Regions from separate parts of the Lysinibacillus sp. genome, predicted to be linked through region 1. Evidence: predicted binding sites of a transcription regulator. Region 1 holds the regulator's gene; each other region holds the start of a gene.
The links. The regulator LexA, encoded in region 1, represses DNA repair genes until DNA is damaged. The targets are predictions, from matches to a motif close to CGAACATATGTTCG.

Region 1 (5,465 bases):
GCACAATCAATACACTGTTAACACTATTTCTGGCGGCAGTTATCGGTATGATTGTGGGGGTTATCATTTTGTTCAAGCGTAAGCAAGGAAGAAAAACACCCTTCCCCTTTGGTCCGTCTATCGCCTTAGCAGCGATCATTGTTTATTTTTATGGTGATTCATTAATCAATTGGTATTTAGGTTTTTGGTAATTGTCAATCTTCAAGAATATGGAGGGAAGCAAGTGAAACCGGTTATTGGCATTACAGCCTTTGTGGAGGATGATTTATCCGTTCATTTAAATGCTGCTTACAGTCAAAGTATTATTGAGGCGGGAGGAATTCCGCTTATTATTCCTTTAGGTGTTGAGGAGGATGCGGCTCAAATTTTAGCTCTTACAGATGGTTTATTGTTATCGGGTGGCTATGATGTGCATCCATTTCTATTCGGAGCAGAGCCATCACCAAAGCTAGGGAAAATTCATCCAGCGAGGGATACAGTTGAACTAGCTTTAATTGAAGCTGCTTTTATACGAAAAATGCCTATTTTCGGTATTTGTCGTGGAATCCAAATTTTAAATGTCGCATTAGGTGGTACTTTATATCAGGACATTGATAGTGACCATTTTAGTACGAAGTTGCTTAAACATGCACAGCAATCAGGTCGAGCTGTAGCTACTCATTATGTACAGATTATTGCAGATAATTTATTAGCAACTATTTTAGAACAAGAGAAAGTTGCTGTAAATTCATTTCATCATCAGGCTGTGAATGTTCTAGCAGAGAAATTAAAAGTAGCAGCGAAATCAAGCGATGGTATTATCGAAGCGGTAGTTCATGAAGATTTACCATTTTGCTTGGCAGTTCAGTGGCATCCTGAGGAAATGGCCATAGCAGGAGAAGAGAACGCTATAAAATTATTTTCAGCATTTGTAGAGGCTAGCTTAAAGTTCAAAAAAGAAGCTTAGAAGGGCATAGAGTAAAGAATCCAATGCTAGTATGTGGATTCTTTTTTTGCGTAAAAAAGAGGATACATGCTCATAAGGAACATATAATCCTCGATACCTATTTTCGTAATTAATGCACACGACGGTAGAGACCAACAACTTGTCCTAAAATAGAAACTTGATCGACAATAATTGGCTCCATGGATGAATTTTCAGGCTGTAAACGGAAATGGTTTTTTTCTTTGAAAAAACGTTTTACAGTGGCTTCATCCTCAGCTGTCATAGCTACAACAATATCACCGTTATTGGCTGTTGCCTTTTGCTTCACAATGACTAAGTCCCCATCTAAAATTCCTGCTTCAATCATTGATTCCCCCATAATTTCAAGCATGAACAATTGATCTTCACTTGTGCCATACGTATCTGGTAGCGGGAAATACTCTTCAATGTTTTCAATAGCTGTAATAGGAGAACCGGCTGTAACCTTACCAACAAGTGGAACATGAATTACTTGTTGCTTTTGAATGGATTCTTCAGGCTCTAGAATTTCAATCGCACGTGGCTTTGTTGGATCTCGACGAATAAAGCCTTTTTGTTCTAATCGAGCTAGATGACCATGAACAGTGGAACTTGAAGCAAGTCCAACTGCTTCCCCGATTTCTCGTACTGATGGTGGATAGCCCTTAGCTCGTACCTCTTCTTTAATAAAAGCTAAAATATCCTCTTGTCTTTTTGAAACTTTTTTCATGAGTGCTCACCTCTTTTTTCTAATATCATTCTTCTTATTTGATAGTATAACAGAATGCGAACACGTATGCAAACATAGGTTCGAAAAGTGTTTGACAAAAACGTTTGTTCGCTTTATTATGAGAACATACATTCCGAACAAACATTCTACAAAAGGGGTTTTGAACATGACATGGTTAAAGAAAAACACACATATTTCAATCTTGATGGGAGTTTGTCTACTATTTGCAGGATATCTTTACATTACTGATCCAGGACACGTTAGTTACGCTGAAATTCAAATCGAACACGGGGATAGCTTATGGTCGTTAGCAGAGCAATACCGTGGTAAAATGAGTACTGAAGATTGGATTAAGCTTGTGAAAACAGAAAATGAGCTAGCGGATATTAAAATTGTGGCAGGAAAATCTCTAGTCATTCCTGTAGTGAGTAATCAGGCCGATCCCATCAATACCATTGAAATTGCGAGAAACGAACAATGATCAATAATCAACTGTCGGCTGTTGTCTATTGCCGTGTAAGTACTGAAAAGGAAACACAAAGCTCGTCTTTAGAGCGACAACAAGAAGAGTTACTGCGCTATGCAAAAGAGCAAGGTTATGAGGTGAAGGGCGTTTTTAAGGATAAGCACAGCGGCTACGATGTAGAACGTGAGGGCTTACTTGAAATGCTTGATTTCATTAAAGAAAAGGGGATTAACGCGCTTTTTGTACAAGATGAAACACGTTTAGGACGTGGAAATGCAAGGATGGCTGTGTTGCATTTGTTACAAAAATCAGCAACAGATGTTTTCTCTATGCGTGATGCAGGACCGGTGCAACTAAACGAAATGGACACGATGCTGCTTGAGATTTTAGCGATAGTAGAGGAATACCAGCGTAGAATACATAATGCTAAAATACGTAGAGGTATGCGCCGTGCTGTAGAGAATGGCTACCGTCCTGAAAACAATTTATCGAATCGAGGTAACCCGCATGGTCAGGAGCGTAAGGAACTACCTGTAGATGAAATTGTCAAGCTGCGTAAACGTGGATTTACCTTTGAAGAAATTTCTATAACGCTTAGAGGGTTAGGTTTTGAAGTTAGTAAAGCGACTGTCCATCGCAGATTTCAAGAACATCAAGAAAGATTAGCAGGAAAATGATATAGCCTGCTAATCTTTTTTTATCTTCTGTACTTCGCTATTAATAGGAAGATAAGCTTTCTATGCTTACGTTAGTAGGTAGTTTAAAAGGGTGTTCTTTATTAATTCGGTCATAAAACATAATGCCGTTTAGATGGTCGATTTCATGTTGGACAACAATTGCACCATAGCCCTGTAACTGCACGATGATTTCTTGTCCATTAATGTTATAACCTTTAACCTTAATACGTTCATATCTTGGCACAAAACCATGGACTGGTCGATTAACAGATAAACACCCTTCTCCCTCTGGTAAATAAATCATATTTACTGAATGACTGATTATTTTAGGGTTGATCAACATCATTTCATAGTCATCAAAAAATATAGCAAACATTCGTTTATCTACGCCAATTTGGTTAGCTGATAGTCCACTTCCAGGTCGAAGCTTATATTTTTTTGCTAGATTTGGATCTTGGCTATTTTTTAAATATTGCAGCATTGATAATAATGTATATTGGTCTTCTTTTGTCACAGGGATTGTCACTTCTTGTGTTTGTTTTCGTAATAATACGGAGTCCTCTTTTACGAAATCTTTCATAGTAATCATATAATTAGGATGAAATCTATTCATAGATAAACACCTCATCAATACGACTATTGAGGACTTTAGCAATTTTAAAAGCTAATTCAAGCGTCGGATCGTACTTATCATTTTCAATACAATTGATTGTTTGTCTGACAACCCCGCATTCCTTAGCAAGAGCAGCTTGTGTTATTCCTAATCTTTTTCTCAAAACTTTGATAATATTCTTCAGATTTACCCCTCCATTTTTGTCCGAAGTATTAGACATTATTATAGCGAAAATCTACAAGAAATGTCCAAGGGATTAGACATGTGGAGTGTTTTATTTTTCATACCAGTTGGCATTAAAATTTAGATTTAGCGCTTTCCCTAAATTAATACCGAATTGAATAAAGGCTCTACCACGTGCTGTAATGATATGGCCGTCTTGCACAAAGAGTTCGTCAGAATAATGTCGTAGATCAAAAATCCCTAACTGTCTTATTCCATCTAAAGGCAAACCAACCGTGTATTGTTTGTTTGCTAAAATTCCAGCCTTTGCTAATAAATAGGGGGAGCTAGAGATACTTGCGATAATGCCTTCTTTATCGTGGATTGCACGTATAAAATCGAATATTTCCTGTTCTTGTTGTAGGCAAGATATGTCCATGCATCCTGGCAATACAAGACTATCAATATCAGCTAAGTTCGCCTCGCTTATTAGAGAATCCACTACACAGCATAAACCCGATTCCCCGCGTATTGGTTCATTGTCTAAACCTAGGGTGATGATAGGTTTGCCACCTTGCATTAATATAGACAAGGCCACGCTTAATTCATATTCACTAAATTGAGGGTATAATAATACAGCCGTTTTCTTCATTCACACTCTCCTTTGTTCGTCCACTCTTCCTGCAAAATGGCGTAATAAAATTCATCCCACCAATCTTCACCATGCGGTATACATTTTTTAAAAAAACCTTCACGTCGCATACCTATCTTTTCCATGACCCTATATGAAGCGATATTTTCGGGCTGACATGTTGCAATTATTCTATGAAGCTTCATTTCGGTGAAGCCATAATCTAAAACAGCACGCGCCGCTTCAGAAGCAAACCCATGGTTCTGATAAAGAGGATTTAAAACCCATCCGATTTCATAGGTATGTTCACCAAAGTATCGGTGAAAAACAATATGACCGATCACCAATTGTTGCTCTCTTAAAACAATGGCAAAATGTTTGGCTTGTACATCACTGTTTTCTATTATAAATTTTCGTACCTGTTCTTCATCGAAAACGCCTTCAGGCATGTAATGCATCACCGTTTTATCTGACAAATAGCTATAAATAGCAGGAAAATCTTTTGCTTCAAAATTTCTGATAAGTAATCGTTGAGTTGTAATATTCACGTTCATTCCCCCAATATCTATCAATTTTTCCCTTTTACTATAGTTATACACCTCTAACATCTGGAAGTCATGTGAATAATAGCAAAGAGGTGTTATTAAGGGTTGGTATAACTGCATTTTAAGGGAAACCATGCTATACTTTGCATACTGAAGTCTTTAAGATAGGTATTGAAAGGTGTGTAACAATGTTATCAAAAGAAAAAATTAATCGAATTAATGAACTTTCTGCCAAAGCAAAAAGTGGACAATTAACAGAGGAAGAGGCAAAGGAGCGAACAGCGCTTCGTAAGGAGTACTTAGATACGTTCCGAGCAACAATGCGCGATACGATTGAAAATGTAAAAGTGGTGGATGTAGAAGGTAATGATGTCACACCAGAGAAGGTTAGACAAGCGAAAAAAAATAAATTTCTAAATTAATGTGACACAATTCAATAAAGTATGTATGAAAAACCAAATAGTATAACAAAAGCATTGTTTTCTACAGCAATGTTGACTAAACTGTAAAAGAACAATATATAGGACGAGAAAGGATGTCACAATATAATGACTCAACATGCGGATCTATTAGCAATTAATGCTATCCGAACTTTGTCAATCGACGCTATTGAAAAAGCAAATTCTGGTCACCCAGGTTTACCGATGGGGGCAGCGCCAATGGCTTATACGCTATGGACAAAACAATTACGCCATAAT
Region 2 (5,465 bases), on a different contig from region 1:
CGTGGCATGCCACGTGTTGGGAAAACCGAATCCATTGTAGCTGCAAGTGTCTGTGCCAATAAAAAGTGGATTTTTTTATCGTCTACAATGATTAAACAAACAGTTCGAAATAAGCTTGTGGGTGATGAATTTAGTCGTAACAATATTTTTATTCTAGATGGTATTGTGACTCGACGTTCAACTGATGAGCGACATCTGCAATTAGTGCGTGAAATGATGAATATGCCATGTATTAAAGTTGTAGAGCATCCAGATATGTTCGTTCAGCATTCTGAATATAAAATAGAGGATTTTGATTATATTATTGAACTGCGTCATCACACAGATGAAGAAATTACCTATGAGATAATGGAAAAAAATCACATGTCCGAATCCGATTCATTTGGAGGATTTAATTTTTAATTTGATGTTAAAGTAGGTGTTATTAGTGGCAGAATTAGGTACTCGACTAAAAGAGGCGAGACTGTCTAAAGGCTACAGCTTAGACGATTTACAAGAAATAACGAAAATTCAAAAGCGTTATTTAGTAGGAATTGAAGAAGGCAATTATTCTATTATGCCTGGTTCGTTTTATGTACGAGCTTTTATTAAACAATATGCAGAAGCGGTTGGTTTGGACGCTGAAGAAATTTTAGAGACATATAAAAATGAACTGCCAAGCACTCCAAATGATCAATTAAGTCAATCTATGTCGAATAGTCCTAGCAGAAGAAAGGTATCGAAAGGCCCTTCCAACAAAATGATGGAGGCAATGCCCAAAATCATTGTTGCTTTATTTATTGTTGTTATCATTGTAGCTATATGGATACTATGGCAATCAAAAAACAGTTCAGGGACAAGCGAAGAAGTAAATCCAACTCCTGAGATGGAATATGATACAAATGTTAAGCCAATTGATAGTGAAAAAGATAAAAAAGACAAAGAAAATAAAGATGCACAAAAAAATGATAAAGAAGATACAAACTCTACAGATGAAACACCAATTGATGAAGATCAAACAGATCAAACTGAAGAGATGAAACAAACAATTTCTGCGGGTACTATTGAGACAGATGGAGCGACAACTTCTTATACGTTAACAGGTACAAAGACTATGAAAATTAAAGTCGAAGTATCAGGTCCTACTTTTGTTGGTATTCGTGACCAACAACAACAAGAATTATTAACAGATACACGTGTCTATAATGCTGGTGAAGTAATTGAATATGACGCTACAGCGCAAAATTATGTACGTATCCGTCTTGGTAATTCAACACAGGCTAAAATCTATATTAATGACGAACCTCTAACGTATGCACAACAAATTGTAACGCAAAATATCGTCATCAATTTCAATAAAGAACAGTAGTCATCATCTGATGGCTACTTTCTTTCATCATGAAAGGTGTTAGAAAAATGAATATTCCAAATAAAATTACCATCTCTCGAATCTTGCTTATTCCATTCTTTGTCATTGTTATGATGTTTGATTTCGGCTGGGGAACATTGACACTATTTGGTGCAGAGATGCCAATCCATCATTTTATAGGTGCACTTATTTTTATCTTTGCTTCAACAACTGATTGGGTGGATGGTTATTATGCACGTAAGTATAATCTTGTGACAACGTTTGGGAAATTTTTAGATCCCTTAGCTGATAAATTACTTGTCTCAGCAGCCTTTATTTTAATGGTAGAACTTGATATGGCGCCTGCCTGGATCATTATCATTATTATTAGCCGTGAATTTGCAGTAACTGGCTTACGTCTAATTTTGGCAGGTGGAGGAGAAGTTGTAGCTGCTAATCAGCTCGGTAAAATAAAAACTTGGGCACAAATTGTAGCGATTGCTGCTGCTCTTTTACACAATACAATCTTTACACTAATTGGTATTCCATTTGATATGATCATGCTTTATATTGCATTGTTCTTTACGCTATGGTCTGGGTGGGATTATTTCTATCTAAACAGACGTGTTTTACTTGAGTCTAAATAAGAAAGGTCTTGTGAATCATGAATGCTGAAATTCTTGCTGTTGGCTCTGAGTTATTATTAGGTCAAATTACGAATACAAATGCGAGATTTATCTCAAGTCAGTTATCAGAGCTTGGTATAAACGTTTTTTATCACACAGTAGTTGGAGATAATGCGCAACGGTTAGAACAAGCTATTGAAGTGGCGGAGTCTCGTGCTGATCTCATTATTTTTTCGGGAGGGCTTGGACCTACGAAGGATGATTTAACGAAGGAAACGATTGCACGTCACCTCGGTGTTTCTCTTGAATTTGACGAAGTGGCATTAACGTATATTGAGCAATTTTTTGCCAAACGAGGACGTCCAATGACGGAGAATAATCGTAAACAGGCATTAATTTTAGCTGGTAGTGAAGTGCTAGCCAATCACCATGGCATGGCTCCTGGTATGATTTTCACAAAGAATGATCGTACCTATATTTTACTTCCAGGACCTCCAAAAGAGCTAGAACCAATGTTTCAATTTGAGGCTAAACCTAAGCTAGCAGCGATGCTGAATGATGGAGGGATCATTGCATCTCATGTCATGCGTTTTTATGGCATTGGTGAGGCCGAGCTCGAAGTACGTGTTCAAAGTATATTAGATGCACAAACAAATCCAACGGTTGCTCCACTTGCTTCTGATGGAGAGGTAACATTGCGCGTGACAGCTAAAGCAGCAACAGAGCAACAAGCTCAACAGTTAATTGCTGCAAAAGTTGCAGAGATACAGGCACTAGTTGGAGAGTATCAATATGGTGTAGATGATGATTCACTTGCATCTAAAACAGTTGAAATGTTACTTGATAATAAGCTAACAATTGCAGCTGCAGAAAGTTTAACAGCTGGGTTATTTCAATCTGAACTTGCTGAAATTCCCGGAGTAGGCAATGCACTTATCGGAGGCATTGTTACGTATGCAGCAGATGCGAAAGTAAAACAACTTGGTATTTCACAAGAATTAATTGATACACATGGTGTTGTCAGCAGCGAGTGTGCAGCGGCAATGGCGAGTGCTGTACGTGAAAAGTTTTCAACGAATATTGGCATTGGTCTTACGGGCGAAGCAGGCCCTACTGCGCATGATCACCAACCTGTAGGTACGGTTTGGATAGGTATTGCCATTGAGGATGAGGAGCCACTTACATATTTACTTCATTTATCTGGCATGCGCAATACGAATCGACTTCGTGCAGTGAAATTTACATGCCATTATTTAATGCAGTTATTAGAAGAGCGTGGATATACAAAACGATATAGATAGAGTAAAAAATAGGAATTTGGGTAGAGGAAAACTATCCAAATTTTTATTTTGAAGAAAAATCGAATAAATGTTCGCTTTTTTCTTGCGTGTTTTCTCAAAAACAAGTATAGTAGAGATAGACAAAAACAGTGAACAGTTTTCGAAGGAGGAAAATGAATGAGTGATCGTAAAGCAGCCTTAGAACAGGCTCTAAAGCAAATTGAAAAGAATTTTGGTAAAGGTTCTATCATGAAACTCGGCGAAAAAACCGATTTAGAAATTGCGACATCTTCAAGTGGTTCGTTAGCACTTGATGCAGCATTAGGAGTAGGCGGATATCCACGTGGACGTATTATTGAAGTATACGGCCCAGAATCATCTGGTAAAACAACAGTTGCGCTTCATGCCATTGCGGAAGTTCAAGCAAAAGGTGGACAAGCTGCATTTATCGATGCAGAGCATGCATTAGATCCAGTTTATGCGCAAAAATTAGGCGTCGATATTGACGAGCTATTACTTTCACAGCCAGATACAGGGGAGCAAGCACTTGAAATTGCAGAAGCATTAGTGCGTAGTGGTGCTATTGATATTATCGTTATTGACTCCGTTGCTGCCTTAGTACCAAAAGCTGAAATTGAAGGGGATATGGGTGATTCTCATGTCGGCCTACAAGCACGTTTAATGTCTCAGGCATTACGTAAACTTTCAGGTGCGATTAATAAATCAAAAACGATTGCTATTTTCATTAACCAAGTTCGTGAAAAAATTGGTGTCATGTTCGGAAACCCTGAAACAACACCAGGTGGACGAGCTCTTAAATTCTATAGCTCTGTCCGTTTAGAAGTGCGTCGAGCAGAAGCTATTAAACAAGGTAATGATATTGTTGGTAACCGTACAAAAATTAAAATTGTTAAAAATAAAGTAGCACCGCCTTTCCGTACTGCTGAAGTGGATATTATGTATGGTGAAGGTATTTCTAAAGAAGGCGAAACAGTTGATTTAGGTGTAGAATTAGATATTGTCCAAAAAAGTGGTTCTTGGTATGCATATGGTGATGAACGTCTAGGTCAAGGTCGAGAAAATGCTAAACAATATTTAAAAGAAAATGTTGCTGTTATGGAAGACATCGCAAATAAAATTCGAGCTTCTTATGGTATTGCAGCTTCTTCTTACACAATTGCTGCTCATGATGAAGAAGAGATGGATGAAGAATTGATGTTACTTCTTGAAGAAGAATAATAAACGATTGCATTGTTCCCATTTTTTGAGGGAACAATGCTTTTTTTTGTCTATATTCTTAAACTTTTACCCATAATAAGAGTAATGCCGTCTATCTCAAGGTGTTATTTCTTATGTACTGTTTTTATATTAATTGTATTTAAGATGAAATTTTTTCTAGTGTAAAAGTAATAGGGTGAAAAATAACCGAATGGATAGGACTTACTTTTTTTGGCTGAAGGGCGAACAGACGCCCGACTATCCTTGACAGAGCTTAAGGCTAGCTATACAATTAAATATGTATAATTTCTGAATTATGACTTTAAATAGGCAGTACATTTTATCTTCATTTACCTAGTGTTTTCTAGTGAAATGGACATCACACATTTAGAATATTGTTGAGATTTTCCCTTTCATATAGATGTCTAAACACCTACTAAATGAAGCTACAGCCTTTGGCTAATAGAACGGATTTTGTGTAAATTCAATCAAAATCTGGCGCAATTTCGCCAAGGCGCGATAGATGTATGCGCCGACTGAAACAGTAATACCCAAATAGCAAGAGGAGGTGTTCATATGGATGGAATTACTATCATCTCCGCTTTGCTTGGACTCATCGTTGGTGCCGCTGTTAGCTATATCTACATGAAAAAAGTGAATGACTCAAAAATCACTGGTGCTAAACATGTTGCTGAAACAATCGTTGAAGAAGGAAAACGAGAAGCGGAGGCAATGAAGAAAGAAGCACTACTTGAAGCCAAAGATGAAACTCACAAATTTCGTACTGAAGCCGAAAATGACATTCGTGAACGTCGTTTAGAACTTCAAAAACAAGAGAACCGTTTATTGCAAAGAGAAGAGAATCTTGATCGCAAGGATGATGCTCTAAATAAGAGAGAAGCAGGCTTAGAGCGTAAAGAACAAGCTCTAGCTGAAAGACAACAGCATATTGAACAGATGGAGAGCAAAGTGGACGAGCTCGTAGCACTACAAAAAACAGAGCTAGAACGTATT
Region 3 (5,465 bases), on a different contig from region 1:
ATTCTCGAATAAATATACATGGCTCGCTTTCTTAATCGGTGTGCTCAGCCTACACTTTGTCTTGTTTATGCCAATGCTCACAACAGTCTTTGAGGTTGCCCCATTGACGATTGCACAGCTAGGCTTCATTTATAGCTTATCTGTATTACCATTCCTCGTAAATCAATGGTATAAGCTTCTGTTCGTTAGGAGACGATAGTAAGTTAAAAAAAGAAGCTTCCGTTATGGATGAAACGGATGCTTCTTTTTAGCGTGGACGAGCCTCTAACCAACCTTTACGCTGACTATAGTCAATCAATTTTGATCCCAGTAGTGAATAACGCATATGAAGTTCACCATATTTTGTTAAATGGAGCTTCTTCACTGACAGATCGAGTGCTTGACTTACGGAAATTAAAGAGGAGGCGATATTCATGGATAAAATCGCACTAATTTCACCATCATTAATCATCGATTTGCCGCGAAGGTCTGTTATTTTCATCGTATTATACTCGATGGATGTAGTAGGTGCCAAGACGCCATTTTCCTTAAGTAACAATGTCAGGTGCTTATTTTCCTCTTTTAAACATTGAATAAACTCCAGGATCATTATCTTTAATTGTTTATCACGCGTATGCTTAAAAAAGGCATGGCTTGAAGCAATATATCCTTGATTGACACCAAGCTGTGACCAAAGCTTAAAAATCTCCTTAAATCGTAATGATGCTAGATTGTCTTTTAACATTGAGACACTTCCTAACTCTTAGGTTATCTAAGATTAGGATGGACAAGAAATGACATTCTATTCATCTTTTACAATAAAAGTTTACTAAGAGAACGTACTAATAATATGTGCCATAGGGATACGGATGTGGATAAGGGTAACGATATGGATACGGATAAGGACATGGTTTCATATAGTGCTTTGGCTTCGTTTGTTTATCGGTTGCTGATTTGACATGATTACAGCCTTTTGCTGGACCAATATAAGTTGTTGGAACAACCGGTGCAATGGTTTTCTTCCATTGTTCCTCATCTAAACAATACGTGTGAGCCATAATATTAGCTGGAGTAAATTTCAATATATCAGAGCCTAAAATGACTTCTGGTGTTGGCGCATCGAAAATAGCGAGTAAATGGGTGTCATCTTCTGTCGCTATTTCATAATGCCACCAGCCCTGTGGTACATTAGCGACTTGCCCAGGCTTGATTGGATAGTTTTGAATTTTCTTCGTAAAGGGATTCAATAGGGAAACTGTCGCCGCCCCAGTAATACAATAGACAAGCTCAGCTGCATTTTGATGGTAATGTGGCTCAACAACATTATCTTCACTTAAAAAAATATCGAGTAAAGATACATTTTCTAATGTATTTAATTGTTCCACGCCAAGCACATTAATATAATTTCGTGAATCCTTTTTAAAAAGCGTACTTTTGTTGACATCAAAAGTGAATTCCGCAGACGGGGAGGAATAATCAATATTTGTGTTTATAGTTACATCCTTTCTCACTTCAATTGTACTCTTCATTATCACCATAGAGTATGTTTCTATTATTGCTAGGCTTACACAAATGCCTAGCTCTCAGTGGGAACTCCTGCTTCATCTGCCTTTTTAAAGTTACCTAAAATTACCACTTCTATTTAAGAAAGTACATACGTATAATAAAAAACGAACATTTGTTCTTCTTCAGAGAGCTATGTTTACGAACTACAGTAAGTAAAGGAGCATTCAACATTATTATCATCAATGGTCATGTAATGGATACCTAGAAAATATGGAATGCTAGCTTTATTACGAGTTGCTTCCTATACAAAAGTGGGCACGGTGTTTCACGCAATGGCTTATATGGCGGACACTTGCTTAAGGAGTGGAGAAAATGATAAAAGATAGAGGAACAATGAAGTGGACAGCGATGATGTTACCAGAGCATTTAATGCTTTTGAAAGAATGGAAACAAGAGGTGTTTACAGAGCCACCTCGTGAACGCACTGAATGGGAGCTTGAAGAATTACAGCAAACGATCTCGCGAGCAATTGTTCAACATAACTATATTATGTTAACTATATGGGATCAGGCTCATTATGTTCAATGGGGAGGCTTCATTCAGGCGATGCATGAGGAGGAGCTACTACTAGAAACTATCACCACAACAAAGCATATCCCCTTAAGGTATATTTATGCTGCCCATATAGAAGATGATGTACTTGATTAATGGAGAGCAACAATGATTAGTACATTAATGTTTACAGCTCGACTTAGCAGTGAAATCATTGCGGCATATTTAACAATGGCAGAGGATTATGTTCACATTAAACGTCAGCTTGCCCAAACGATTATTTTAGCGATGCGCGGAATGCTACCATAGGAAATGATGAGGTGTTACGCTATCCATTCAAGTATTAAAAACCGAGGTGAGCTTGTGTTAAAACAATTTAACATCACTCATTTGAACAAAGCAAATGAGTGATGGTTTCTTTAAAGTGGTAACTGCATAACAATTTGCTCACCAATAGGCCCCATTCTTCTTTCACCGTTATCGATAAAGCCCACTTTGTGATAAAGATGCTGTGCGGCGATATTTTTGTGATTGACGACTAACACCACTTCATTACATTCATTAAAATGTTGCTTCACAAAGTCAGCAAGTGCAAACATTGCTTTTTTAGCATAGCCCTTACCTTGTTGTTGATGATCGATGGATAAGGCAGTTAACAACATAGCATTAGGGTTTGTAGAATATTCTTTTACCCTGTCAGTTGCATGAAGAACAAAAAAGCCAACTGGCACATGATCACTTAATATGACGATAGGATATTGTCCAACCGTCTCTATGGAAATTTCTTTTGGAAGGGCTGTAAATTGGTGTTGGTCTTCCGGTAGTTCAAAACTATGTAACTGCTCCACATAATCTTCTGAAAAATGTACTAATTCAATGTTCGCTGTTTTTTGCATAAAAAAGCCTCCTTTTTTTATTATTCTAACTACAGAACAGGTGTTCGTCAAGGAGGCTTGTATAAAAATAATGTCAGCTAGGATAGTTTAACTTAAAAAATTACCAAAAAATAAAATGAAGGAGATACTGATTATTAGGATAAGTGTGATCAACATTGTTATGATCCCTCGTAGCAAGGTTGCTAAATTTTTTACATCTTTCATTCCAACAAAGCTGAGGTAGAAACAGGTAATGGACAAGAGTAGAGTCAACGTCAATGGATGAAAATGAAGTTGTGTAACAAAAAAGTCTTTCATTGTGCCTGAAAGAAAAAATAGTAGGATGCAGCCTAAAGATAAAACAAATGACCAGAAATTTAAATTAATTCCCATTGTTTTCCTCCCTCCTATAGAACGAATTTGTCTTATGAATGTTCCGATGATTCCGTTTGATAGGGTAAAAGGATAAAACAGCGAAACGTGGAATGACAAAAAGAGGTCACTTGGACGAAAGTGACCCCAAATACCAATAAAAGGAGTGTACGTAAAGTTGAAAGAACTTTACACTACTATTAGTATGATGAGCTAGCGTTTTAAGATAGTTATCTATCTTAAGCGCTAGCTTTTAATTTCGATTAAATGACTTTAAGTATTGAAAAATCGCTGTGAGAAATACTCCAATTAAAAAGGACAGTAGATAACTTGTATGTCAACTAAGAAGTGCCAATAAAAAAAACATCCTAGATGGATGTCTTTAGTATAATGGCTGCTGCATCTGACAAGGTGGAAAGCCATTTACATCTTGAATCATATGAAAATCGTATTGTTTTAAGGCAAATTGGCTTTGATACAAATATTCGAGGACATGAAGCTTTCCACCTGAAACGCCGCAGAGGACACCAGAAGTACCCTGCCCATTTGTAAAAGAAACACCGACTGGCCGCCCGATTAAATAGGGGATCTCGTGTTGCCAAGGCACAATTACCACTCCTTTCAATGTAATATATGAAAGAAGTGGTAATAGATGTGGAGGTCAAATACCTAAAAATGGGAGTCGTTTTGTCAGTAGCTTTTAACGATGAAACAATATACTCTTCTAATTATATTAACAGCCAATGGAAGACTATTGGTATTTTGGTGTATATGGTATATTATGCATATAATTAGAAAAAAGGGGGATTTTTCTTGAGAAAATATACAAAGTTTGCATAGCAAAGGCTATTGCAAAAAAATGAATGACAATAGCCTTTGCTCTTCCTAAAAACAATCTATACATTTAGGAGTGCAATATGAGCTATAAAAAAGCAAAGCATATTTTACCTGCCGAATTGTTAGCATTAATTCAAGAGTATGTGGATGGTGAATATATTTATATTCCAAGGAAAGAAGAACATAAAAAGAACTGGGGAACTAATACGACCACAAGAACGGAACTGGATTTGAGAAACGCCAGTATTTATCATGATTTTTTAGCAGGAATGGATAGTGAGACGCTAGGTGAAAAATATTATTTATCACGTAAGAGTATTCAAAGAATTATTTTAAAAGAAAAAAGAAGGGCATTAAACAATCAGTCATTGCGATTTTAAATTGCAGTGGCTTATTTTTTTTTATGAAATATCGATGAGGTATGATCCGTGATGATATTCAGATATTCTTAAATAAGGCTATCTATTATTCGTGAAAAGGGAGAGAAATATGAAATTTACTAAATTATTGGGAAACTCATTTCCAACCATTCAAACTGAACATATGCGATTAAGGCAGTTAAAACATGAAGATGCACCAGCCTTATACAATTATTATTCAAATGAAAATGTTTATTGTTATCTAGATTGGAATGGGCCTGAGAGCTTAGAAAAAAGTTATGAGGTTATTAAAATATGGAATGAAGGCTATGAAAAGGGCTGGATTATTCGTTTTGCCATTGCTGACAACATCACAGATGAAGTGATAGGTACCATTTTTTTAAGTAATTTTGAAGGCAAGCGTGCTGAAATAGGGTACGAATTATCAGAATCATATTGGCATAGGGGCATTATGACTGAAGCGGTGAATGAAGTATTGTCTATTGGATTTAATCAATTAGGTTTAGTGAGGATACAGGCAACTGTCGCCGCAGAAAACATAGCTTCAAGGACGTTACTAGCAAAATTTAATTTTAAGGAAGAGGGTTTTTTACGACAATATGAATGTCATAGTGTTACGGGGGAATGTAGAGATATGTTCATCTATTCTTTATTAAATTCGGAATTCTCCAAAAGGTAATACGAAAATAAGTAAATGACTACTTCTATAATAGAGAAAATTTTAATTTTGTACTAAAGAACAGCCAACTTAAAAGGATGGCTGTTTTTATACATATAGTAATCACAATATTTGCATGCATTAATTTAACTGAAGAAAGGAAAAATAGGTTTGTCTTGATAAAATATGAAGCGAAAGTAGGTTTGGAAATGGACAAGGATTTACATTACGGTTATGATTATAAATTTATACCGGCGACATCTGTAGGGAGCGGTATTGGCGTAGAAGTACGACCTGATTTATATC

Region 2: the regulator LexA is predicted to act here: its motif matches at 3,315-3,328, upstream of recA (recombinase RecA).
Region 3: the regulator LexA is predicted to act here: its motif matches at 1,651-1,664, upstream of RT445_RS09300 (YolD-like family protein).

Annotation. Positions count from the first base shown of each region.
Region 1 covers NZ_DAMDAY010000051.1:21,829-27,293, reverse strand. Annotated here, with positions in the region: partial or broken gene RT445_RS12320 (prepilin peptidase) at 1-191, shown strand, start outside; gene RT445_RS12315 (gamma-glutamyl-gamma-aminobutyrate hydrolase family protein) at 224-946, shown strand; gene lexA (transcriptional repressor LexA) at 1,056-1,673, opposite strand; gene yneA (cell division suppressor protein YneA) at 1,840-2,154, shown strand; gene RT445_RS12300 (YneB family resolvase-like protein) at 2,151-2,816, shown strand; gene def (peptide deformylase) at 2,857-3,429, opposite strand; gene RT445_RS12290 (helix-turn-helix transcriptional regulator) at 3,422-3,613, opposite strand; gene RT445_RS12285 (DJ-1/PfpI family protein) at 3,704-4,243, opposite strand; gene RT445_RS12280 (GNAT family N-acetyltransferase) at 4,240-4,770, opposite strand; gene RT445_RS12275 (DUF896 domain-containing protein) at 4,956-5,189, shown strand; gene tkt (transketolase) at 5,316-5,465, shown strand, end outside.
Region 2 covers NZ_DAMDAY010000029.1:13,595-19,059, forward strand. Annotated here, with positions in the region: gene RT445_RS08625 (DUF3388 domain-containing protein) at 1-402, shown strand, start outside; gene RT445_RS08630 (helix-turn-helix domain-containing protein) at 419-1,348, shown strand; gene pgsA (CDP-diacylglycerol--glycerol-3-phosphate 3-phosphatidyltransferase) at 1,396-1,974, shown strand; gene RT445_RS08640 (competence/damage-inducible protein A) at 1,992-3,254, shown strand; gene recA (recombinase RecA) at 3,411-4,472, shown strand; gene rny (ribonuclease Y) at 5,028-5,465, shown strand, end outside.
Region 3 covers NZ_DAMDAY010000032.1:26,026-31,490, reverse strand. Annotated here, with positions in the region: gene RT445_RS09315 (cation-translocating P-type ATPase) at 1-199, shown strand, start outside; gene RT445_RS09310 (DUF3231 family protein) at 248-724, opposite strand; gene RT445_RS09305 (cupin domain-containing protein) at 822-1,508, opposite strand; gene RT445_RS09300 (YolD-like family protein) at 1,858-2,193, shown strand; gene RT445_RS09295 (hypothetical protein) at 2,206-2,346, shown strand; gene RT445_RS09290 (GNAT family N-acetyltransferase) at 2,457-2,933, opposite strand; gene RT445_RS09285 (hypothetical protein) at 3,667-3,891, opposite strand; gene RT445_RS09280 (CD3324 family protein) at 4,202-4,501, shown strand; gene RT445_RS09275 (GNAT family N-acetyltransferase) at 4,611-5,180, shown strand; gene RT445_RS09270 (MBL fold metallo-hydrolase) at 5,369-5,465, shown strand, end outside.